Regions from separate parts of the Paenibacillus dendritiformis genome, predicted to be linked through region 2. Evidence: predicted binding sites of a transcription regulator. Region 2 holds the regulator's gene; the other holds the start of a gene.
What was found. The regulator LexA, encoded in region 2, represses DNA repair genes until DNA is damaged. The targets are predictions, from matches to a motif close to CGAACATATGTTCG.
Positions count from the first base shown of each region.

Region 1: a site for LexA is predicted at 8,103-8,116, ahead of addB (helicase-exonuclease AddAB subunit AddB). Genes of this name have one in related genera too.

Region 1 is NZ_AP025344.1:1,919,323-1,930,140, reverse strand. Features, by position in the region: gene addA (helicase-exonuclease AddAB subunit AddA) at 1-4,340, opposite strand, end outside; gene addB (helicase-exonuclease AddAB subunit AddB) at 4,321-7,863, opposite strand; gene L6439_RS08440 (DUF1835 domain-containing protein) at 8,184-9,149, shown strand; gene L6439_RS08435 (class I SAM-dependent rRNA methyltransferase) at 9,244-10,632, opposite strand; gene L6439_RS08430 (Na/Pi cotransporter family protein) at 10,783-10,818, shown strand, end outside.
Region 2 is NZ_AP025344.1:3,535,788-3,546,605, forward strand. Features, by position in the region: gene metH (methionine synthase) at 1-3,069, opposite strand, end outside; gene L6439_RS15550 (1,2-dihydroxy-3-keto-5-methylthiopentene dioxygenase) at 3,233-3,775, shown strand; gene L6439_RS15555 (FixH family protein) at 3,826-4,278, opposite strand; gene L6439_RS15560 (HAD family hydrolase) at 4,503-5,312, opposite strand; gene L6439_RS15565 (methyltransferase) at 5,344-5,928, opposite strand; gene L6439_RS15570 (DUF896 domain-containing protein) at 5,958-6,173, opposite strand; gene L6439_RS15575 (LysM peptidoglycan-binding domain-containing protein) at 6,339-6,719, opposite strand; gene lexA (transcriptional repressor LexA) at 6,969-7,595, shown strand; gene L6439_RS15585 (SDR family oxidoreductase) at 7,770-8,642, shown strand; gene L6439_RS15590 (hypothetical protein) at 8,692-8,979, opposite strand; gene L6439_RS15595 (sporulation protein YjcZ) at 9,175-9,279, opposite strand; gene L6439_RS29720 (transposase) at 10,072-10,479, opposite strand; gene L6439_RS29725 (transposase) at 10,528-10,812, opposite strand; gene L6439_RS15600 (hypothetical protein) at 10,809-10,818, opposite strand, start outside.

The DNA of each region.
Region 1 (10,818 bases), 1.6 Mb from region 2:
CAAGCCTGCTTGGCGTCGAAAAAGTAGAGCACCTTCCGCTTGACCGGCCGCTTCCAGATATCTTCGATCGCCCTCGCATACAGCTCCAGCTGGAAGCGGTAGTGCTCCGTCAGCCCGCGGAGGCCGCCCCGATGAGCCAGCACTTTGTCCGTCTTGTAATCGAGCAGAATCAGATCGCCGTTCCATTCGAACAGGCAATCGATAATCCCTTGCACGAGCACCGTCTCCCGATCGAGCTCCCCGGATGAATCCATTGCGGCGAAGGCCGGGGTCGCGACGAAGCGCGGCGCATTCCCCGATTCGGGAGCGCTCCCGCTTCTCAGCGCTTCGGCGGCGGCCGTCATCGACTCGCGCCGACGCAGGCCCTCGATCGTGTATGCTTCCGTTGCCGTGAGGCCATAGCTGAACGGCAGCTCCCGCTTCACCCACGACGCTTCGGCCAGCTGCCGGCCGACCTCGCTGTCGAAGAAAGCGGCGACGCTCTCCGCATCCAGCGCATCCGCCTGCATCCGGGTCATAATGAGCCGGGCTGCCAGATCGTCGAGAGTCTGATTCACCTCGTCCGCCGTCAGCCGGCGATCCAGCGGAAGATGCTGCATCAGCAGATGGTAAGCCGTCCCCCGCTCGACAGGCGTGATGCCGCGCCGTTCCATGAACCTCGGCCGCCGCAGATACAAAGTGCGGGACGGATCGGCATATGGACCGTTCGCCTGCTGATCGCCGCCAGCCTCCTCAGGCTCCGCGGCCGGTTCATTGACGCCCGCGCCCGCTGCCGTCTCCGCGAACTCTCGGCCCGCGGGGTCCGCCGCCATCTCAACCGCTCCTTCCCCGGGCCCTGCCGGATCGCCAATCCAGTCCTCCGGCGGCCAATCATCGGAAGCGGCCAACCGCTTCATCTCCGTGACGGATGTCTTCGACGGCAGCAGCGTCACGATGCGGTGCGGATCGCGCCAGGACAACCGCTCCCCGATTACCTCCGTCCAAGCGGAACGGGGGATCGCGTCACCCGTCTCCAGCCGGCGCAGCGCCTTCAGGCGGGCCACACGCTCTTCATCCTCCGGCATGTCCGCCAGACGTTCGCCCGCCGCAATGACGGATGCCGGGACGATCGCGAGCTGCCACCGGGACGGATCGTCCAGCAGACATTCTCCGTTCCGGTTCGGCAGGCCGGCATACCGGCGCCATTCGGCCGCGGCCGGGTGCCGGATGAGGGCAGGCCCGATCCAATCGAGATACGAGCGGGCTTCCGCCACCAAATAATCCGGCAGCAGCAGCCGCTCGGCATCAAGCGCCTCGCCCCATTTCCGAATCGACTTCTCCGCGTCCTGCACCGTGCCGATCAGAATGAGCTTCTCCTTCGGCCGGGTCAAGGCCACGTAGAGCACGCGCTGCTCCTCGGCCAGCAGCTCCAGCCTCATCTGCCGGCGAATGGCCAGATTCGGCAGCGTCGGATAAGCGACCCGCTTCTCCTCGTCGACGTACTTCGGACCGAAGCCGAGCTGCTTGTGCATCAGGAAGGACGCGTTCAAATCCTGCTGATTGAACCGCTTCGACAGCCCCGCGACGATGACGACCGGGAATTCGAGCCCCTTGCTTTTGTGAATCGTCATAATGCGGACGACGTCCTCCCGCTCGCCGAGCGCCCGGGCCGTCCCGAGATCCCCGCCCGTATCCCGCATCCGGTCGATGAACCGCAGGAAGCGGAACAGTCCCCGGATCGAGGACGATTCATACTGCCGGGCGCGATCATACAGGGCGCGCAGATTCGCCTGGCGCTGCAGGCCGCCGGCCAGTCCTCCGACCCACTCGTAGTACCCGGTCTCCCGGTACACCCGCCAGATCAATTCGGACAGCCGGCCTTGCCGCGCGGCATTCCGCCACTGCTCCAGGCGCTCGAGGAAGCGGTTCAGCTTCGCTTGCCAGTCCCCGCGGCCTTGCCGAAGGGCCGTATCCGCGCCCTCATCCGCTGACCGGGGAAGCTCCAGCTCTATCTGCGGCGGCGCCGCCGACGGAGAGCCGGGCTCCGCTTCCGCCCTCGCCGCTTCCATGACGGCGCAATAGAACGGCTTGCCTCGCCCGTACAGCCGAATCCGGGCCAGCTCCTCCTCCTTCAAGCCGACGATCGGCGAACGCAGCACCGCGGCGAGCGGGATATCCTGCTGCGGATTGTCGATGACGCGCAGCAGGGACAGCACGATCTCCACTTCCGTCGCCGTAAAATAGCCGGTGCTGAACTCGGCATAAGCCGGAATTCCTTCCCGTCTCAGCTCCTCCATCATCAGCGGCGCCCAGGCTTGGGTCGCCCGCAGCAGAATGACCATATCCCGGTACGTGACCGGGCGCATCCGCTTCTGATCCTTGTCGCACACGAGATAAGCGGGCTCCCCTTCGTCTCCTGTCATGCGGCGGATGCGCGAAGCGATTGCCCTCGCTTCCAGGCGCGCGGTCTCCAGCTCGGCGGCATCCCATGCGGCCCGTTCCGTCTCGCCGTCCTCCTCCTCCGCCGCTTCGTCCGCCGGAGCCGGCACGCCCTTGTCAATAAGCAGCAGTTCGGTAGCGAAATACGGCATGCCGAACTCCTCCCGGCCGCGGCGGCTCTCCGCCGCGATCTCCTCGGCGGACGGGTAGGACGCCCCGCATACGAGCTCGGCCGCGGAGTCATAAGTGAGTTCGGCTACGTCGGCGTTCATAATCTGGCGGAATACCATATTGACCGTATCGACGATGCCTTCGCGGCTGCGGAAGTTGCGGGCCAGATCGATGCGAATGCCTTGCCCGCGGCCTTTCTTCCCGTAGGAGACATACTTGCTCTGGAACAATCCCGGCTCCGCCAGGCGGAAGCGGTAGATGCTCTGCTTCACATCGCCTACCATGAACCGGTTGCCCCGTCCGGGACGGGTTATCAGGTCCACGATCGCTTCCTGGACCATGTTCGTATCCTGATACTCGTCCAGCAAAATCTCGGCGAACTGCTCCTGATACAGCAGCGCCGCCGCGGAAGGCACCGGCCGTTCCGGCGTGGAGGAAGGATCGCGCAAAATGCGGAGGCAGTAGTGCTCCAAATCGGCAAAATCAAGCCATCCCTTCGCCCGCTTGGCCGCCTCGAACCGGTCGCCGAACTCGCGCACGACCGAAGTCAGCGCTTCGAGCACCGGCCGGATTGAATGAAGCTCCTGCAGGAACTGCTCCGGCGTCCGGCGGAACAGCTCGTCGCGCACCTGCTGCAGGCGCTTCTTCGCCTGATCGCGCAGACGCTTCACTTGCTCCTGCAGCTCTTTGTCGTATTGATCCCCGCGGCAGGCCGCGAGCCGTCCGAAGCTCAGCAGCCCGAACGATTCATGCATCCGTTCCCACGGGACGGAGGAGGCGGCGTCAGCCAAGGCAGCCGCTCCGGCCAGCTCCTGCTCCAGCGCGGCGCGGTACGGCTCCGGACCGCCCGGAGCCGTCGTCAGGGCGATCGCCTGGCGCAGCAGCTCGACGATGCCGTTCAGCGTCAGCCGCGCCGCCGCCATAATGCTGTCCGCCCACGGGGAGCGGCCCAGCTCGGCGATGTCCGCGGGACCGAACGAAGCGGTCATGCTGTCCAGCCAGTCCTCCGGCCACGGATGGCTGCGGGAGAAATCATAGAGCCGGTGAACGAGCCGGAAAGCGGCTTCGTCATTGCGCTCTCCGCTGAACCAATCGACCATCCGCGCAAAGGCTGGATCCTTGCTGGCATAGCGCTCTTCGAAAAGCTCCTCCAGCACGTCCTGGCGCAGCAGCTCGATCTCGGTCTCGTTCGCGACCCGGAAGGCCGGATCCAACTGGACCGCCTGGAAATGCCGCTGAATCACCTCCAGACAGAAGGAATGCAGCGTCGTGATCGAGGCGCGGTTCAGCAGGGCGAGCTGGCGGCGCAAATGCTCCGAATCCGGGTTCGCCTCGAGCTTGCGCTCCAGCGCCAGCCGGATGCGCTCCCGCATCTCGGCGGCGGCCGCCTTCGTGAAGGTGGCGACGAGCAGCTGATCGACATGCAGCATCGCTGCCTCGTCGCTGATGCGGCGGATAATGCGCTCGACCAAGACGGCCGTCTTCCCGGAACCGGCTGCCGCCGCGACCAAAATGTTCTCGCCGCCGTCGACGATGGCTTGCCACTGCTCCTCGGTCCACGTGCTCTCGCGCGGCCTCGGCGGCAGCTCTGCCGTCCCTTCTGCTTCGCCCACAGACGCCGCTGCGGCGGTCAGAACGTGCGAATCGCTCTCCTGACCGGCGGCAGCGGCCGACGGCAAGCGGGAAGCCCCGCCAGCCTCGCCGCCGCTCTCATATTCCCGGCTATTCCGTTCATCGCGGTTCATGTCCATCGACCGCTTCGCCTCCCTTCAGCTTCGCCCATACTTCGTCTTTGCCCAGCCGCGGCAACAGTTGATATTGATTGCCGTCCACCAATTCGTCGAATTGGCAGACCGGCTTGTAGGAACAAAAATCGCATGCCGTCGCCGTGCCGCTCCGGTAAGGTTCGATCACCACATCGCCGTTCGTGATGCGCGTCCCGATATCCCGGATGACCGAACGGACGGTTCCCCGGAGCAGATCCCACTGCTCCTCCGTCGCGACGGAGGAATTGCTGTAGAACGATCCGTCCGCCTTCACCGCCAGCGGCAGCACCTGGGAATGCCCTTGCTCCACCGAACCGTCCATCAGACGCACGGCCTCGCGGTCGGCCAGGATGAGCCCTTTCATTTTGAATCGCTTCAGGAGCTGCTCGTAAGCCTGCTCCTCATTCAAGCCGTTCGCCGCCTGGAGGAGCGGATTGTGCACATGGAAATAAAGGGTTCCGGCGGCTGTCGCCTCCGTGCCGAGCCACTCCTCCGCAAAGGTAAGGAGCACGTCCAAATAGGTGAGCATCTGCAGCGACAGCCCGTAGTACACGTCATGGAGAGCCAGGTCCGTCTGGCTGGACTTGTAATCGATCACCCGCAGCAGGACGCCCCGCTCGCTCTCCGCCTTGTCGACGCGGTCGATGCGGCCGATAATCTCCATCGTGCAGCCGTTGTCCAGCGTGAAGCGAAGCGGCGGCAGCGGCTTGTCGGGACCGAAATCCATCTCCAGCGCCACCGGCTCGAATTGTCCCCGCTTGGCATGCTCGCCCATCACGGCCGCGGCCCGTCCGACGATGCGCTTCAGCTTGCCGGATATATGGCCGTACCGTTCGGAGCTGAGCAGAATCTCCCCCTGAAGCCGGGGGGCCAGCAGATCGACGATGCGATCCGCTTCCGCCTGGCATTCCTGGGGCGTCAGCTCCGCCCAGGAGCGGTGCTGGGCCTGCAGCTCGCCGGCAAAGCGGCTTAGCGCCGCATGGAATAGCTGGCCGATATCCGGCGCCTCCAGCCGATACAGCCTTCGTTCCTTCAGCTTCAAGCCATGCGAGGCGAAATGCGAGAACGGGCAGGCGACGAACCGCTCCATGCGGGAGACGCTCGTCCGCAGCAGCTGCCCGTACAGCTGCCGGCTCGTGCCGGCCGTCAGCGCCTGCGCCTGGTTGCGGTAGGCGAGCGATCCGAGCACCGTCTTCAGCCGCTCCCGCCAAGCCGGCTGCGCGGCGAACCACCGGTACACATCCCACCACAGATCCGCGATCGGGCGGCCTTGCCGCCATTCCCTCAACTGGGCGATCAAATGTCTCAGCGCCGCTTCCGGATAGGCGATGAAATCGGCCTGCTCCGCTTCCGGCACAAATTCATTCGGCTCCGCCAACAGGAGCTCCTCCTGCATGCCCGGGAACAGCCCCCGAATCTGCCGCACCGTCTCCGAAGGGAGCAGCGAGCGGCCTTCCTCGTCGGCCAGCGCGTAGCTGAGCCACAAGCTCTCGCTCGGAGAAGTGAAGGCATGATAGATGACGAACCGCTCGTCCAGCAGCTTGCGCCGGATGCCGGGCGCCAGCTCCATCCCGATCGCGAGCAGCAGATCCCGCTCATACTCGGTCAGCAGCCCGTCCTCGATCGGACGCGCAGGCATTACCCCGTCGTTCACGCCAAGCACATACAGATGCTTAATCTGGCTCGAACGCGTCCGATCCATGGACGCGATCAGCACCTGATCAAGCGCGGGAGGCACGAGCGCCAGCTTCACGCTCTCGAAGCCGGTCTCCAGCATCCCGGCGTACAGCTCGAGCGGCATCTTCTCTCCGCCAAGCATCTCCACCATCTGGTCCAAAATATCGAGCATCTCGCCCCAGATCTGGCGATGCTCCCGGGAAAGCTGCACATCCCCGTCCAGCAGCGCCTCCTGACTCATCCGCTCCAGCTTGTCCGGCACCCCGAGACGGATCCAGAACGTGTACAGCGCCTCGCACATGTCCTGCACATGCCGGCTTCGCGCGAGCGAGCGCTGCAGCGCGGAGAGGGGCTCGACAATCCGGCGGCGGCACTGCTCCGCCCATTCCGGGGCCTGCTCCGGCACGCTCTCGGCCTTCTCTTCGGCCGCCGGATCGTCGGGATCCAGCGACTGCCGCGGTTCGGCAGGCCACGGGCGTCCGTTGGTCCATTTCGATCCCTCGATGCCGCAGGCCAGCACGTAGTTCTCCAGCCGATCGAATGACTCCCTCGTCACGCTTCCGTCTTCCGGCAGGACGAAATCCGTCTTCACGAAGCGAAATACCGCGTCATAGCGCCAGTGGCCGATCAGGATGTCCAGCGCGGCGCGGGTCATCTCGACGAACGGATGATGGAGCACCGCTTGCTTCTGATCCGTGAAATAAGGAATGCCCGCATCGCCGAAGACCGTATCGATCAATTCCGCGTAATCCGGCAAGTTCCTGACCATGACGGCCATCTCCCGCCAGCGTACGCCCTCCTCCTGCGCCCGGCGCAAAATGTCGCGCGCCGCTCCTTCCACTTCCGCCCGGCGGTTGACCGCCGCATGAACGCGAATCTCCGCCCGCTCCCCGCCAGCGGAGGCAGAACGGTAAGCCGAACGCCGATCGAAATGGCGTTCCAGATGGGCGAGCATCGGCGAGGAAGCGAATCTTGGCAATCCGCCCTGTCCGCCCAGCTGTATGACCTCGCCCATATCGACGCCGAGCGTATCGGCGATGCTGCTCAGCTTGAGAAAGGTCGTCGCCGTAGGATGGAACAGGTTCAGCTCATGAAGCTCCTCGCCCAAGCCGTAAGGCCGATCCAGGCACAGCGCCACGGTCACATGGCGGGCATGGAGGAGCAGCGATGCCAGCACGGCATATTCCTGGGGCGTGAAGCCGTTGAAGCCGTCAATCCAAATCTCCGCCTGCCGGACATATTCCGAGTGCGGAATGCCTTCCGCCAAACGGACAAGCACATCCTCTCCGTCCAAATACTGCTGCTCCAGCTCGGTCTCGTACTCGCGCAGCACGGCGGACAAATCATGCAGCTTGGCCGACAGAAGGGGCTGGCCGTCCACATGCTCCTGGACGAACGCGGCATGCTCATCCAGCTCGGAAGCCTGGATCCGGTACCGCTTCATCTCGTCGAACAGATCATTCAATTTTTCGATGAAGCCGAATTGCTCCGCCGCTCCGGCGAACAGAGGCAGCTCGGGCTTGCGCCGCTGCAAAATTTTGTACAGCAGCATCTTCTTGCCTTCCTCGCCTATCGGCGTGAGCGCCGTGCCGCCGCTCTCCTGCATCACGCGGTACGCCAGGCGCCGGAAGCTCAGGACTTGCGTCCGCAGCATCCCCGACAGGCGCTCCGAAGTGACGAGCGCATGCTCCGCCTGGAACGTTCCCTGCTCGGGCACGAGCAGAATCATGGGCGGACCATCCGGCTGAGTCTCCAGCCTCCGCCGGATTTCATTCAGCAGATGCGCCGACTTGCCGCTCCCCGAGCGGCCGATTATAAAATGCAAAGCCAATGTATATCCCCCGCTTTCCCGTACGACTGCCAATAGATATGTATTCTGCCATGCCGTATGCAGGCTTTTTCCGCAAATGGCGTGTGTAAAAGTGTATTTACAAATCGCAAGAAAGGATTAAAAATAAGAATAAGTCCAAAAAGGCCGATTCCCGGTATTTCCTCATTAGACAGAGACTGCGCAAATCGTCTCTTTTACGGAAACCTTGCTTTATTATAGCATATTATCGCGAGCAGACTGGAACACACGTTTGGAATGTGCAGGAAGGAATTCAAGCCTCCGGCTGACGATGCCGCCGGAGAGAAAAGGAGGCACACCGCGTGATTCATATCGTGAATGGAGATATTGTGGCGGAACGGCTTCGTCCGATCGCCCGGGAGCGCTGGAACGAAGAAGTATGGGTCTATCGGGAGCTGCTGACCGAAGGACCCGTCTATCCCATCTTTGAACGTTATCTGGCCTATCGCGCGCTTCAATTGGAAAAAATGTGCGGCCTGCCCGCATCTCTCTACCTTCAAATGAGCAACGAACAGGAGCGGTCCTGGAAAGCGGACGTGCTGCGGCAACCGGAAATCGCGCTCTGGTTCGAGCATGATCTGTTCGATATCACGATGCTGCTGCGGCTGACGGAGCGCCTGTCCCGGGAGCATCCGGAAGCGGCCGTCTACTGGATCGGTATTTCCGCCTTGCCCGGGCACGACCGCTACCGCGGCTTCGGGGCCCTCGACGCGGACCAGTTGGCGCGCCGCCGCGAGCATGGGCTTCGGCTGGACGTGGAAGCGATCTCATGGATGCGCCATGCCTGGCTGGCGTATACGAGCCCGAATCCGCGCAAATTGGTGCGCTGGATCGACGAAGCCGGCTCAGTGGAAGCTCCTTATGACGCCGTCGTGGATGCGATGCGGTTCCATCTCCGCCGCTTCCCTTCGCGCGACGACGGGCTGGGCGTCGTGGAACGGCTAACGCTGGATGCCGTCGCCGATGGCTCCGGCTCCTTCCTGGAGCTGTATGAGCATATCCGGCCGCATGTGCCTGAATACGGACTCGGCGACATGCAGTATTGGGGCTATTTGCGCCGCTTGACTTCCGGAGAAGCCCCGCTATTGTCCCTGTCCGCGGCTTCCGAGCCGCTGCCGCAGCCGCTGCGGCCGGTCGAGCCGTCCGCCGGACGGCTGCTTCTCACCGAGGCGGGCCGTAGAGTGCGCAGCGGCGAGATCAATTGGGCCCGCGAACGGGGATATGCGCGCTGGCTTGGCGGCGCATTCGTCACCAATCCGGCGCCCTAAGCGCCGCCAGTCCATTCCGCCCTTCCCCCGCAACCGCAACCGCAAGAAGCACCTCGCGGCGATCACGCCATGAGGTGCTTCTTCATCATGCTATCTATCGTCTGGCGCGGACTTCGAAAATGCCGAATTTCAAGTAATGCCCTTCTTCGACCCCGGCCACCTGCGGATGATCCTTCCCCGCCGCGCGCCAATCGATGAGGCGCAGCACCTTGCCCGCGTCATGGGCGGCATCCTGGATCGCCTGCAGGAAGCGCTCCGGCTTCATATGATAGGAGCAGCTCGCCGTCACCAAATATCCGCCCTCATTCACGAGCTTCATCCCGTGAAGGTTGATGTCCTTGTAGCCGCGGTACGCTCCCTCCGCCGCCTGCCTCGTCTTGGCGAACGCGGGCGGATCGAGAATGACGACGTCCCAGGTGCGGCCGCCGCCCGCGGTCATCGGCTTCGATGTGTCCGTCTTCGATTGGCTCGTCCCGCGTGCCATGCGCTCCTCTCTTCCCTGCACTTGCTCCCGCAGGTAAGCAAACGCGTCCGCTACCACGAATTCCACCCGGTCCGCAAATCCGTTCAGCTCCACATTGCGCTTCGCGCTCTCGATCGCATGCTCGGAAATATCGAGACAAGTCACCTTCTTGGCTCCATATTTGCAAGCATGCAGCGTGAAGCTGCCCGTGTGAGAGAAGCATTCCAGCACCGTGGCTCCGTCCCACCACGGAAAGGTTACTTCCTTGCCGTTCGCGTTGACCGGCACGGTGCGTACGCCCGCTTCCGTCTCGATATCGGCCAGCGTTATGCCGCTGCGCGCTCCCCATCCGGTCATCAACGGCTCTATCGCAGCCCGGTTCTCGCGCTGGTCGAAGAAATAGCCCGTCTTCTGCCCTTCGACAATATCGATTTCAAGCTGCAGCCCGTTCTCGGTAATCTGCACATGGCGCGGGCATTCCCCGTACAGCGCGCCCGTTCTCTGTTCAAGGCCTTCCTTTTCCCGAACCGGCACATCGCTTCGTTCGTAAATGCCGCGCGGATTCATGACTTCGACCAAGGCCTGAACGATCGCATCGCGCGCCAGATCCATTCCGAGCGTCAAGATTTGCACGACGAGCACATCGCCGAACCGATCGACGATCAGTCCCGGGAGAAAATCGGCCTCGCCATAGACGAGCCGATATGCCGTCGCTCCCGGCAAGAACCGGTTCCGATGCTCCAGGCATTGCCGCAGCCGCTCCTTGAAAAAGCCGGCGTCCATCGCGTCGGCAGGCTGATAGCCGATGACGCGCACAATGATTTTGGAAGCCGGGTTATAGTATCCGGTCGCCACATATTGGCCTTGCGCGTTCACGACGTCGACCAGCGCCCCCGGCTGCGGATTGCCTTCCACGCGCTCGACCTCGGATTGGAACACCCACGGGTGCCCGTGCTCCGTCCTTTTTTTGCGATTGCGGCTCAAGATTACGGTTGCTGTTGTCGATTGCTTCAATTGCATGTCCCCTCTCGGCTTCCGCCGGGCTTGTCATCGTTGTCCATCCGCAAGCATACAGTGACAGTAGAGGCTGTTCACTTAGTCCCTCTCAAGCTGTTCCAGCTCGAATGATAGAACCCGCATTTTGTGTGGAATGACGAAGGAGTCCGGCGTATGTTCGCAGAAATCTGGTATCCGCTCCTAGGCGGA
Region 2 (10,818 bases):
CTCGCGGACTCCCTTCCCGGCCGTCACGACCAGGAAGCCGACGTAATCCATTACGCCGCTCTCCTTCGAGCGCAAGAAATCGGCCAGACACATAAAAGGCTCGACCTGCTGCCGCGGGAACGTGAAGGTATGCAGGACTTCATCCTGCCGCTCCGGATTATAGATATGGATGGAATCCCCTTCCGACTGGGCCGGGAAGAAACGGTACATCGCGTTCGCCTGCAGCACGCCGCTCTCCGCTTCCTCATGCAAAATCCGGTCGACGGTCTCCTTCAGTTCGAACGTCTTCGGATCGCGCTCCTTCAAGCGCTGCTCGACAGACCCGCGCATGCCGAGATGATGCCCGAGCAGCATCTGCATATTGACGTACGGAATGACTTGCGGCACAGGAATATTGCGCAGCACGTGACGCTCCAGGTCCGGCGGAAGATGGACGGGCGCTTCCTTAATCGCCGAGCGGACCGCACGAGTCAGCTTCGGCAGCTTCTGCTCCGCTTCCTCTTCCTTGGCGAGCCGCTCCTTATGCGCGCGCAGCTCGTCTACGAGGAGCTGCCGTTCTTCGGCATTCATCAGCTTGTTCGCCAGATCCAGCCCCTCCATCGCATCCTTCGCATAGAGAACAAGCCCGTCATATTCCGGAATGATCCGGGTTTTCGTAAATTTGCGCGTCAGCGCCGCCCCCCCGACCATGATCGGCACATCGATCCCGGCGCTCCGCAGATCTTGTGCGGTCACCACCATCTGTTGGGCCGATTTGACGAGCAGTCCGGATAAGCCGATCGCATCCGGCTTTTCTTTGCGGTATGCTTCAATTAACTGTTCAGGAGGAACCTTGATCCCAAGATTTATAATTTCATAGCCGTTATTGGACAGAATGATTTCAACCAGGTTTTTCCCAATATCATGGACGTCGCCCTTTACGGTGGCGAGCAATATTTTTCCTTTGACCGCTGTTTCGTTCTTCTCCATATGCGGCTCAAGGAACGCAACGGATGCCTTCATCACCTCGGCGCTCTGCAGCACCTCGGCAACGATAAGCTCATTATTGTTGAACAAGCGTCCTACCTCTTCCATTCCTTTCATCAGCGGCCCGTTAATAATGTCGAGCGGCGGATATTTTTCCAGGGCGAGCGTCAGATCCGGAATGAGTCCTTCCTTTGTCCCTTCCACTATATAGGAAGCAAGACGCTCCTCCAATGGAAGATCGTTTGTCTTCACCTTCTTTTCTACCGTACGGTTGCGGAAGGCGGCGACAAACTCGGCCAGCGTCTCGTCATTCGTGTCGTAGAGGAGCGCTTCGGACAGCTTCCGCTCATGCTCCGGTATGGAGGCATATCTCTCCAGCTTTTCTGTATTCACAATCGCATAATCGAGCCCCGCCTTCGTACACTCGTACAGGAAAACCGAGTTCAGCACTTCCCGGCCGGCTTCCGGCAAGCCGAACGAAATATTGCTGATGCCAAGTATCGTCTGGCAGCGCGGCATCGCCTCTTTGATGAGGCGGATCCCTTCGATAGTTTCCTTCGCCGAGCCGATATATTGCTCATCGCCCGTTCCGACCGGGAACACCAGCGGATCGAAAATAATGTTTTCCGGCTCAATGTCGGAGTCTCTGACGAGGATGTCAAAGGATCGCTTGGCGACCGCCAGCTTCTCCTCCCGGGCAATCGCCTGCCCGCGCTCATCGATCGTGCCGACGACGAGCGATGCCCCATAGCGATGAACTAAGGGAACGACGTTCTCGAATTTTTCCAGCCCGTCCTCGAGGTTAACCGAGTTAATAATCGCCTTGCCTTGCGTATATTTTAATGCGAGCTCCAAGACTTCCGAATCGGTCGTGTCAATGACGAGCGGGACTTTGACCTTCTTTACCACTTCTTGCAAAAACGCGCGCATATCTTCCGCTTCATCCCGATCCGGGTCCTGTAGACACACATCGATGACATGGGCTCCGTTCTTCACTTGCGCACGCGCTATCTCTGCCGCTTCTTCAATCTTGCCTTCCCGGATTAAGCGCTTGAACTTGCGTGAACCGAGTACGTTCGTCCGTTCGCCGACCATGTACGGACGGCTCTCATTCTCGATGTATACCGTCTCGATCCCGGATACAGCCGGCGGATGGCTTCCGGCTTGCCGCCGAGGTTCGTATTGATCCAATTCCTCTTTGAGCACACGGATATGCTCCGGCGTCGTCCCGCAGCAACCGCCTGCGATATTCAACCAGCCCCGCTCGGCGAAGGCGGCGATTTTGCGAGCAAGCGATTCCGGGGATTCATGATAATGTCCGTTCTCGTCAGGCAGGCCCGCATTCGGGTAACAGCTGATCGCCGCCCGGCTTATCGCAGCGAGCGAACGCAAATGATCGCGCATAAATTCCGGACCGGTCGCACAGTTCAAGCCGATCGACACCGGATTCAGGTGCTCGAGGGAAATATAGAAGGATTCAATATTTTGTCCGGCAAGGGTCGTTCCCATCGGCTCGATCGTGCCTGAAATCATTAACGGCAGCTTCTGTCCCATCGCCTCCATCGCCCGTTGAATAGCAATCGAACCTGCCTTCACGTTCAACGTGTCTTGAGACGTCTCCAGCAGCAGGGCGTCGACACCCGCTTCAATAAGCGCCAGCGCCTGTTCGTAATAACTATCAACCAGTTGATCGAAGGTAACCCCGCCGGTGACCGACAGAGTTTTTGTTGTAGGGCCCATCGCTCCGGCGACATAGCGCGGCCATTCCGCCGTGCTGAACTTCTTCGCGGCCTCTACCGCCAGCTTCGCGGCCGCGAGATTTAATTCCCTGGCCCGTTCTTGGAGATCGTACTCCGCGAGCACAATGCTGGTGGCCCCGAAGGTGTTCGTCTCCAGTATGTCGGCCCCGGCTTCAAGGTATTGTTCGTGTATACGTGAAATGACGTCGGGACGAGTCAGTACAAGCATTTCGTTGCATCCGTCCAAATGTTCGCCTCCGAAATCTTCCGGCGATAAATCCGCCTGCTGAATCATCGTCCCCATCGCACCGTCGAGAATGAGAATGCGTTCTTGAAGTCGTTCTTCTAATGTTGGTTTCTTCATCCTTCTACCCACCCTCTGTCAAACGTTTAGAACTTAGTTTAACAGAAGTGCAACGTTTAGGAAAGACTTGTGATCTTTTCACTCGATAAGCTCTTGCCCATTCATTTCCTGTGTACTATAATACAATCACAATTATTCTGATTATGAAAGTAGGGATTGGCGTATGGCAGAGATTCGGATTCGAAACACGAATGAAAAAATTACGGGAGAAGAGAATGTTCGTGATTTCCTGGAGAGGCAAGGCGTGCTGTATGAGCACTGGAATCCGAACAAATTAGCCGCTTCCCTGCAAGACAAATTTGTGCTGACGGATGACGAGAAGCAAGCGATTCTTGATGCATTCGATGAGGAAATCCGTGATCTGGCCGTGCGCCGAGGGTACCGGACATGGGATATTATCGCACTCTCCGACGCAACGCCGAATATCGAGGAGCTTCTGAAAAAATTCGAGCAAGTACACACCCACACCGAAGACGAGGTGAGAGCGATTACGGCCGGCAATGGGATCTTTGTGATTAAAGGATCCGATGACGTCGGCTACATGGATGTCATTCTGTCCGCCGGCGATGTCATCTCCGTTCCGGAGAACAAGCCGCACTATTTTACCTTAATGGACAACCGCAAAATCGTAGCTGTTCGCCTATTCATCGAGACGGAAGGCTGGATCGCCCATCCGTATGCAGATCCGTCTTTCAAAAAAGCGTAACGGAAAAAATAGACGAAAGCCCTGTCGCCATGACAGGGCTTCCTATTTTATCATTTCACTTCGAATTGCTTCTTCGGCATCGAATGCATATCGCGTGCCGTTACATGGGAGATCACATTGTAAGTGCCCGCTTTGTCAAACGTATGCTCGAATTGATATGTACCATCCTGGGTGAAGGAGCCCGCGGCGCGCTCGTGCTGTTCTTCCCCTTCCAGCCAATACTCGAACTCCACGGTATCCGCATCATCCACCGCTTGGTCGTTCTGCGTAACACGCGCGGTTATCGTGACAGGCTCATTTACTTTCACTTCCGCAGGAACCTGCAGGTCTACTTTAATCAGGTCTGGGATCGCCCCATCTTGTCCGTGCTCTGCGTGCCCGCTGTGATCAATGGAGCCATTGTGGCTCGCATGCTCGCCGCCATTGCTGCTGCCATTGCCGCAGCCTGCAGCGAAAATAAGCATCATGCAAAGCGACAGCGCCAACATTGCCTTCTTCATCATGCCCATTCACTCCTTAACTATTTCCAACCACTCTATGTATTCATTATAAACAACATCACTCCGCAAGATATGACTCGATCGGGCTAGATTCTGAACGGTTATGTGACGGTTGTGTGACATTCGTCACATCAGCAACTTGACATGCCGGCGCCTCGGCCGGATGGTTTGCTCCCATTAAGCAAGAAAGCCCGCCTTGCAAGGCAAGCTTTCCTTCATTTTCAGGTTTATTTGAGCGCCGCTTGATTTATCGCTTCAATCACGTTGGTCAATTCCATCAAGTTGGTTATTTGGTGTTCAGGCCTGATCTTGCCGGTCAATGTCACGCCCTTGCGATTGAGCCAGGCGTGATGCATCCCGACATTCTGGGCCCCTAATATATCAGTAGTCAGCTTGTCTCCAACCATCAGTCCTTCATGAGGGCCGATAGCCAACAAGGACATAGCATGGCGGAACAGGCTTGGCGCAGGCTTCCCTTCCGGATGATCGCCGGAGATGACGATATGATCGAAGAACGGAATGATATCCGGGATGCCATCAAGCTTCTCCTGCTGCAAATCCGGCGCCCCGTTCGTCAAAAGGAGCAGCTGATAATGAGGCTTCAACGTTCGCAAAATATCGTAAGTCTCTTCATAAACGTAAGAACGCGCCCGCCGTTCGCTCATGAATCGCTCCGCCAGCTCTGCTCCCAACGACTCATCCTCGCAACCCGAATGGCGAAGACCGGTCGTCCAGGAGGCAGTGCGGTAAGATGGCGCCAACTGCTGGAGGTAACGGAATTGCTCATGTTCTCCCCCGGTAAAGCGGCCCCACAATGCCTCGAACGGATTGATGCCAATGTTGGTCGTGAAGGCGTAGGTTTCATAGCTTTCATATAAAGCTCTTGCCGCGTTTCGCACTTCCGTCTCCAATTGTTCCGCATCAACCCCCGCTTTCGAGTGTGCGTATTGGCACACGGCGGAAAAGGCTTCTTCCACACACCGCTCATCCCACAGCAGCGTATCATCAAGATCGAATAATACGGCACGAATGGCCATTGCGACTCCCCCTTGTCCCACTCCGGCAAACCTACTTCTTCGGCTTCACGAAGACAACCTTGTCCGACTGATCCGTCTCGTTGGCCTTGCCGTTCTTGTCTTCTTTTGAATTCTCTTCGTACGCTATCCGGTTCTGAGCGGCGAACTGCTGCAGCCGCGCATTCATCGCTTCGATGTCATAGCGGTTCATCATGCGGGAGAATACCCAGTTCGAGCCTTTGCCGTTCTTTTCAATAACGATAAAGCCTGGCTGGTACGTTATTTTTTTGATATCTTCCACTTTGAGCGTACGCAGCCGATTCCATTTTGTCGTGCTTAGTTCGTCTTTCGCGACCCGCAAAAAAGGCCGGCGCAAAAACAGCATCAATGCCAATGCCAAATAACAAATAACAGTTACCCAGTACAGCGTCGGGGACGGCAGACTCGTACCGACACTGCCAAGCAGCGCATAAATGATCGTAAACCCGGTCAATATCAAAGGAAGAATAAAATTCCGGCCCTTGAATTCATCGAACGCAACCGTATGGGAAGCGATCCCCGGCTTGCCCTGCTTTTTGCGTTGTTTGTTCAACTGAGCGCTGTTGCGCCGTACTTGGCGTTCCCAACTACGCGACATCCATCCAGACCTCCTATATGTTACACACTCTAATGAACGATGTTTCCCGATTGATTGTTCTGTTCGCCTTCTTCGTCTTCGACATAGCGAATGCTGTCCAACTTGTTGCGGACCTGCTGACGGAACAATTCAAGGTACTGCTCTCTTAGCGCGGCCCGTTCTGCAAGTTCCTCCGAGTTCAGCCCTGCGCTCTTATGCTTGCGGGCCAGTTCATTGATGCGAGCGATTAATTTATCCATATTCATCTTGTACCCTCCATACCATGGTGCATATCTTCTACTTTGACATGCTGCATCAGCCTTGTCAAGCAAGCTGACAGCGATGGAATACAAGAAGCGGCTCCTTCGGCCTCAGCCGGTGAGAAGAGCGGTGCTGCGAGAACAATGATCCCGGCCTCAGCCGAATTATGGTCAAGAAAGTATCGGCACGACAAGGACGATGCCGGATTGCAGCGTATGTCCCCTTAAGTCATTCAACTGAATGATCTTGTATATGTACTCCCGGGTATCCATCCCGTTCGGTTTGTATTCCGTCGCGATTTCCCACAGGCTATCCCCAGGCTGAACAAGCACTCGCTCCGTACTTACAGAAGGCTGCCCGGATACTGCGTCGTCATCCCCCCATGCTTGTACGATTCCCGCGCACAAAAGGAACAGCAGGCCGGAGAGCAGTACCGCCCGAATCAATTTTCTTCTATTATAAGGCTTTGGCTTTACAGGCTGACGCAGCGTTGATCTTGCTTCCGTTCGATATGCGTAACTCCGTCTCGGGCTATATACCATTTCACTCATGTCCGCTCACTCCCCAAACACTTGTTCTATTCTTAATGTCCATAATGTAACACGAACATACGTTCAGGTCAACCGTTTTTGAGGAACGTGCGTTCTCTTTTTTTGTTCCCCAAATCCGAATATGGGGCATGCGTTGAAAGAAAACGAATAAACCGCATAAAATCAAGGATTTTTTAGAACTTACGTTTGTGCGAACGGAGGTTCTATGGTATAATTTTGACAAAAGAGCATTCATTGGAGTTGATATCTTTGTCTAAAATATCAAGTCGACAACAAGCGATCCTTGATTTTATACGCGATGAAGTCCGCACCAAGGGCTATCCTCCTTCCGTAAGAGAGATCGGGGAAGCTGTCGGCCTCGCATCGAGTTCCACGGTGCACGGTCATCTCGATCGGCTGGAGAAGAAAGGCTTTATCCGCCGGGACCCGACGAAGCCAAGAGCGATCGAACTGCTAAGCGAACAGTCGGATCGCCATTCAGAGTTCAGCCATGCCGTAGCACGCGTTCCCGTCATCGGGAAGGTAACGGCCGGCGAGCCGATTACGGCGACCGAGAACATCGAAGATTATTTTCCTCTCCCGGTGCATATGGTGGGAGACGACGAGAACATCTTCATGCTATCCGTTGTCGGCGACAGCATGATTGAAGCCGGTATACATAACGGAGACTATGTTATCGTCCGCCAGCAGCAGACCGCGAACAACGGCGATATCGTCGTGGCCATGACCGAGGAGAACGAGGCAACGGTGAAGACCTTCTACAAGGAACGCGATCATATCCGGCTTCAGCCGGAGAATCCAACTTTTGAGCCGATCCGGTTGAAGCATGTGACGATCCTGGGCAAAGTGATTGGATTGTTCCGTGATTTTCATTAATCCTTGCTGCATGGGTGCAAATGTGGAGAAAGCCGCTTTGAGTACAGGCATTTCTGTATTCGAAAGCGGCTTTTTGACGTGTCAGGGCGGTATAACGTGATTAATTCCGGGAACGATGTGGTAAGTTACGTTACATGACGAACTTCGAAAAATCCAATCGAGAGGTGAAGCATCATGACATCCCATCAGCAGATGAAGCAGACCCTGCCCGCCCAGCATCAGAACCGCCAACCAGGCCTCGAGACGGACATGAATCCGCGTCCGCAATTCGAATGCCATTCCTATTCCGCTGCGGGCAAGCTGAAGAACAAGGTTGCGCTGATTACCGGCGGCGACAGCGGCATTGGCCGCTCGGTCGCCGTGGCGTTCGCCAAGGAAGGCGCCGACATCGCCATCGTGTATTTGAATGAGCATGACGATGCCAAGGAAGCGAAGCGGCATGTCGAGGAGACAGGACGCCGCTGCCTGCTTATCGACGGTGACATCGGAGAAGAATCGTTCTGCGAGCGAGCGGTGGAACAGACTGTGAAGGAGCTCGGGAAGCTGGACATATTAGTCAATAATGCCGGTGAGCAGCATCCGCAGGGGCGCATAGAAGACATTACAGACGCACAGCTTCAACGTACATTCAAGACCAACATATTTGCGATGTTCTATCTGACGAAGGCGGCAATGTCCCAATTGAAACGGCATACTGGCGTTATCATTAACACCGCCTCCGTCACCGCGTATCGGGGAAGCGCAAATTTGTTGGATTATTCCGCCACCAAGGGCGCGATAGTCGCCTTCACCCGCTCCTTGTCAGCGAATCTGGCACCGGACGGCATCCGGGTGAACGGCGTGGCGCCCGGCCCGATCTGGACGCCGCTCATTCCGTCCACATTCGATGCGAATCAGGTCAGTCAATTCGGCGGGGACACGCCGATGCAGCGACCTGGACAGCCTCAAGAGCTCGCTCCCAGCTACGTGTATCTAGCCAGCGCGGATTCCTCTTACGTCACCGGACAGATCCTGCATGTCAACGGCGGCGAAATCATTAATGGCTGACGCATTAAAAGCTTAGGCCATTACTTAGGGAAGCACTCGATTTCGCGCGTTAACCTTTATGCCACCAAGACTCGACGATTTGATGAGCGACAGCCGGATTATATCCTCTCCCAATCAGATATGATACGGCTGCCGCTTCACGGAGCGCATGCTCAACGGATATTGTTTGCGCTTCTTTTAGTCCGTTAATCACCCATGGCTCAACGATCTGCAGTGTTTCAATCTTCAAATTTTGCGTCTCCGGATAATAATGCGGACAGAACTGCGAAGAAGAATAAGGATGAATGTGTGGCCCCGGGTAAACATTCATGGGGTATGGCTGGTATTGGTAACTCACGGAAAAACGTCTCCCTTCATATGTCATACCCCTAACATATGCCTATCGCTCGAATGTGCTCCTGGACATGAGGAGAAACGTGCAGCTTGTGCTCAAAAGCCGGACATAAAAAACAGCCCTGCTGACTAAGCAGGGCCTCGAACAGAAGGGGGCCTTTGCGCGCACATGCGCAAGGCACTGTCTCATCAGGACCTATTAATAAATAAATGCGCGGGAAACGATGACAAGCAGAATAAACAACACCAAAATTACGCCTGTCGAGGTCCAGAGCCCTCCAACGCCACAAGTAACTCCACTCATTTGAGTTACCTCCTTTCTCTTGGTACTCCCATGATATTAGAATTACGGACGGTTTGACTTGGCTATAACCCATAGGCATAAATTTGGGCCGATCGTACGAACCATGCTCCCAAAAGAGCGACCTGCTCTCTCCCCAATACCCAAGTGTCTCGCCTAAATTATTCATGTTAATTTTCTTGGAGCTATAGCACAGTCATTTAAAGCATTGGCTCATATTGTAGTATGGAAAGGAGGTGGCTTGAATGAGACGTCATCGCAAAGCAATCACGGTCATTCTTAAGGAAGGGCAGAAAGTGTTGGTCGTGTGCAAAAAACGGAGAAGACATTTCTGGTAATCTCATTTTTTGGAGCGCCGTTGATCCTTAGCGTTGGTGCTCCATCCCCCTTCCGCTGACGGCCTGTTCCAGCCTTTCGGCGTCTTGATTGAAATGCAGTTTTGCTGCTTTTGGGGCACCTCCCCGTGTATATCCGCAAGAAAAAAGTCTCGGCGTATCCCAATGTCATTGAGTTTAGCTCAAAGACAAGAGCCGAAAACATAGGAATCTGAAACGGCCTTGGAAAAGACCCTGTGCCGTTTCTTTTTTTGTATACAAGCAAGGAAAAAGCGTACAGCAAACAAAGCGGACGGAAGATCCGCTTAAAAAGTGTTCATATGAAACGAATTATGCTACTCTATAGACGAAGCTAACAACTGATTTGCAGCGTATTTTGCGCGTATTCTGCTGCCCTGGGCGAACGGGTCGAATCGGCAAAATGTTTTTGCGGATCAGTGCTTCAACATCGGGCGGGGGTTCATCGTGCCGTACAAACGTGGACGGCAACCGTGAAGTTGACTTGGTATGGGTGCCGTTTATCCATTTGGGAAATGACGACGTGCGAGGTCCTCATTTCAGCGAAATTGTACATGATCATTCTTGCGAAAATCTCTTGGGTGATGGACTCTCGTCTCTTTGCGTGAAAATTCGTCAGACGGACAGTATACTTTAATGCCCGGAAAGAGGTTTCAATGCCCCATCGCCTGTTATACATAGACTTGATTTCAACGGGTGGGAAATCAGCGGCAGAATGATTCGTAATGACGGTCTCATAAGCGCCATGAGGCAGGACGAAACGAACCACCCGAAAGGAAATCGGGTAAAACAAGTTCTCATGCAAATCCAAAAAATCAAAGGTTGACGTGGAAGGAACGAACTTGTACATCTCGGGATTAGCCTTGACCTCTTTGGTTTGTTTTTTGGTGAGTGTCAGTTAAACATCCCTATCAAACTTTCCGCTAGAGGGCAAACGCAAGCCCGAAAGAATACCATTGGAATCCAAATCCTTTACCCGTATAACATAGTTCCACCCTTTGCGCTCCAGATGCGCGAAATTGTTGTAACTTTCATAACCTCTATCGGCAATCACAATGGTTTTGCCCTTGATGGGAGAACGGTCGACCATCGCAGCCAGCGCCCTTCCCTCGTTGCACAACCTTCGTGGTTGAACAAGGGCATCCACGTACAGTCTGTTGCACAAGTCATAGGCAGCGTTCAAATGCAG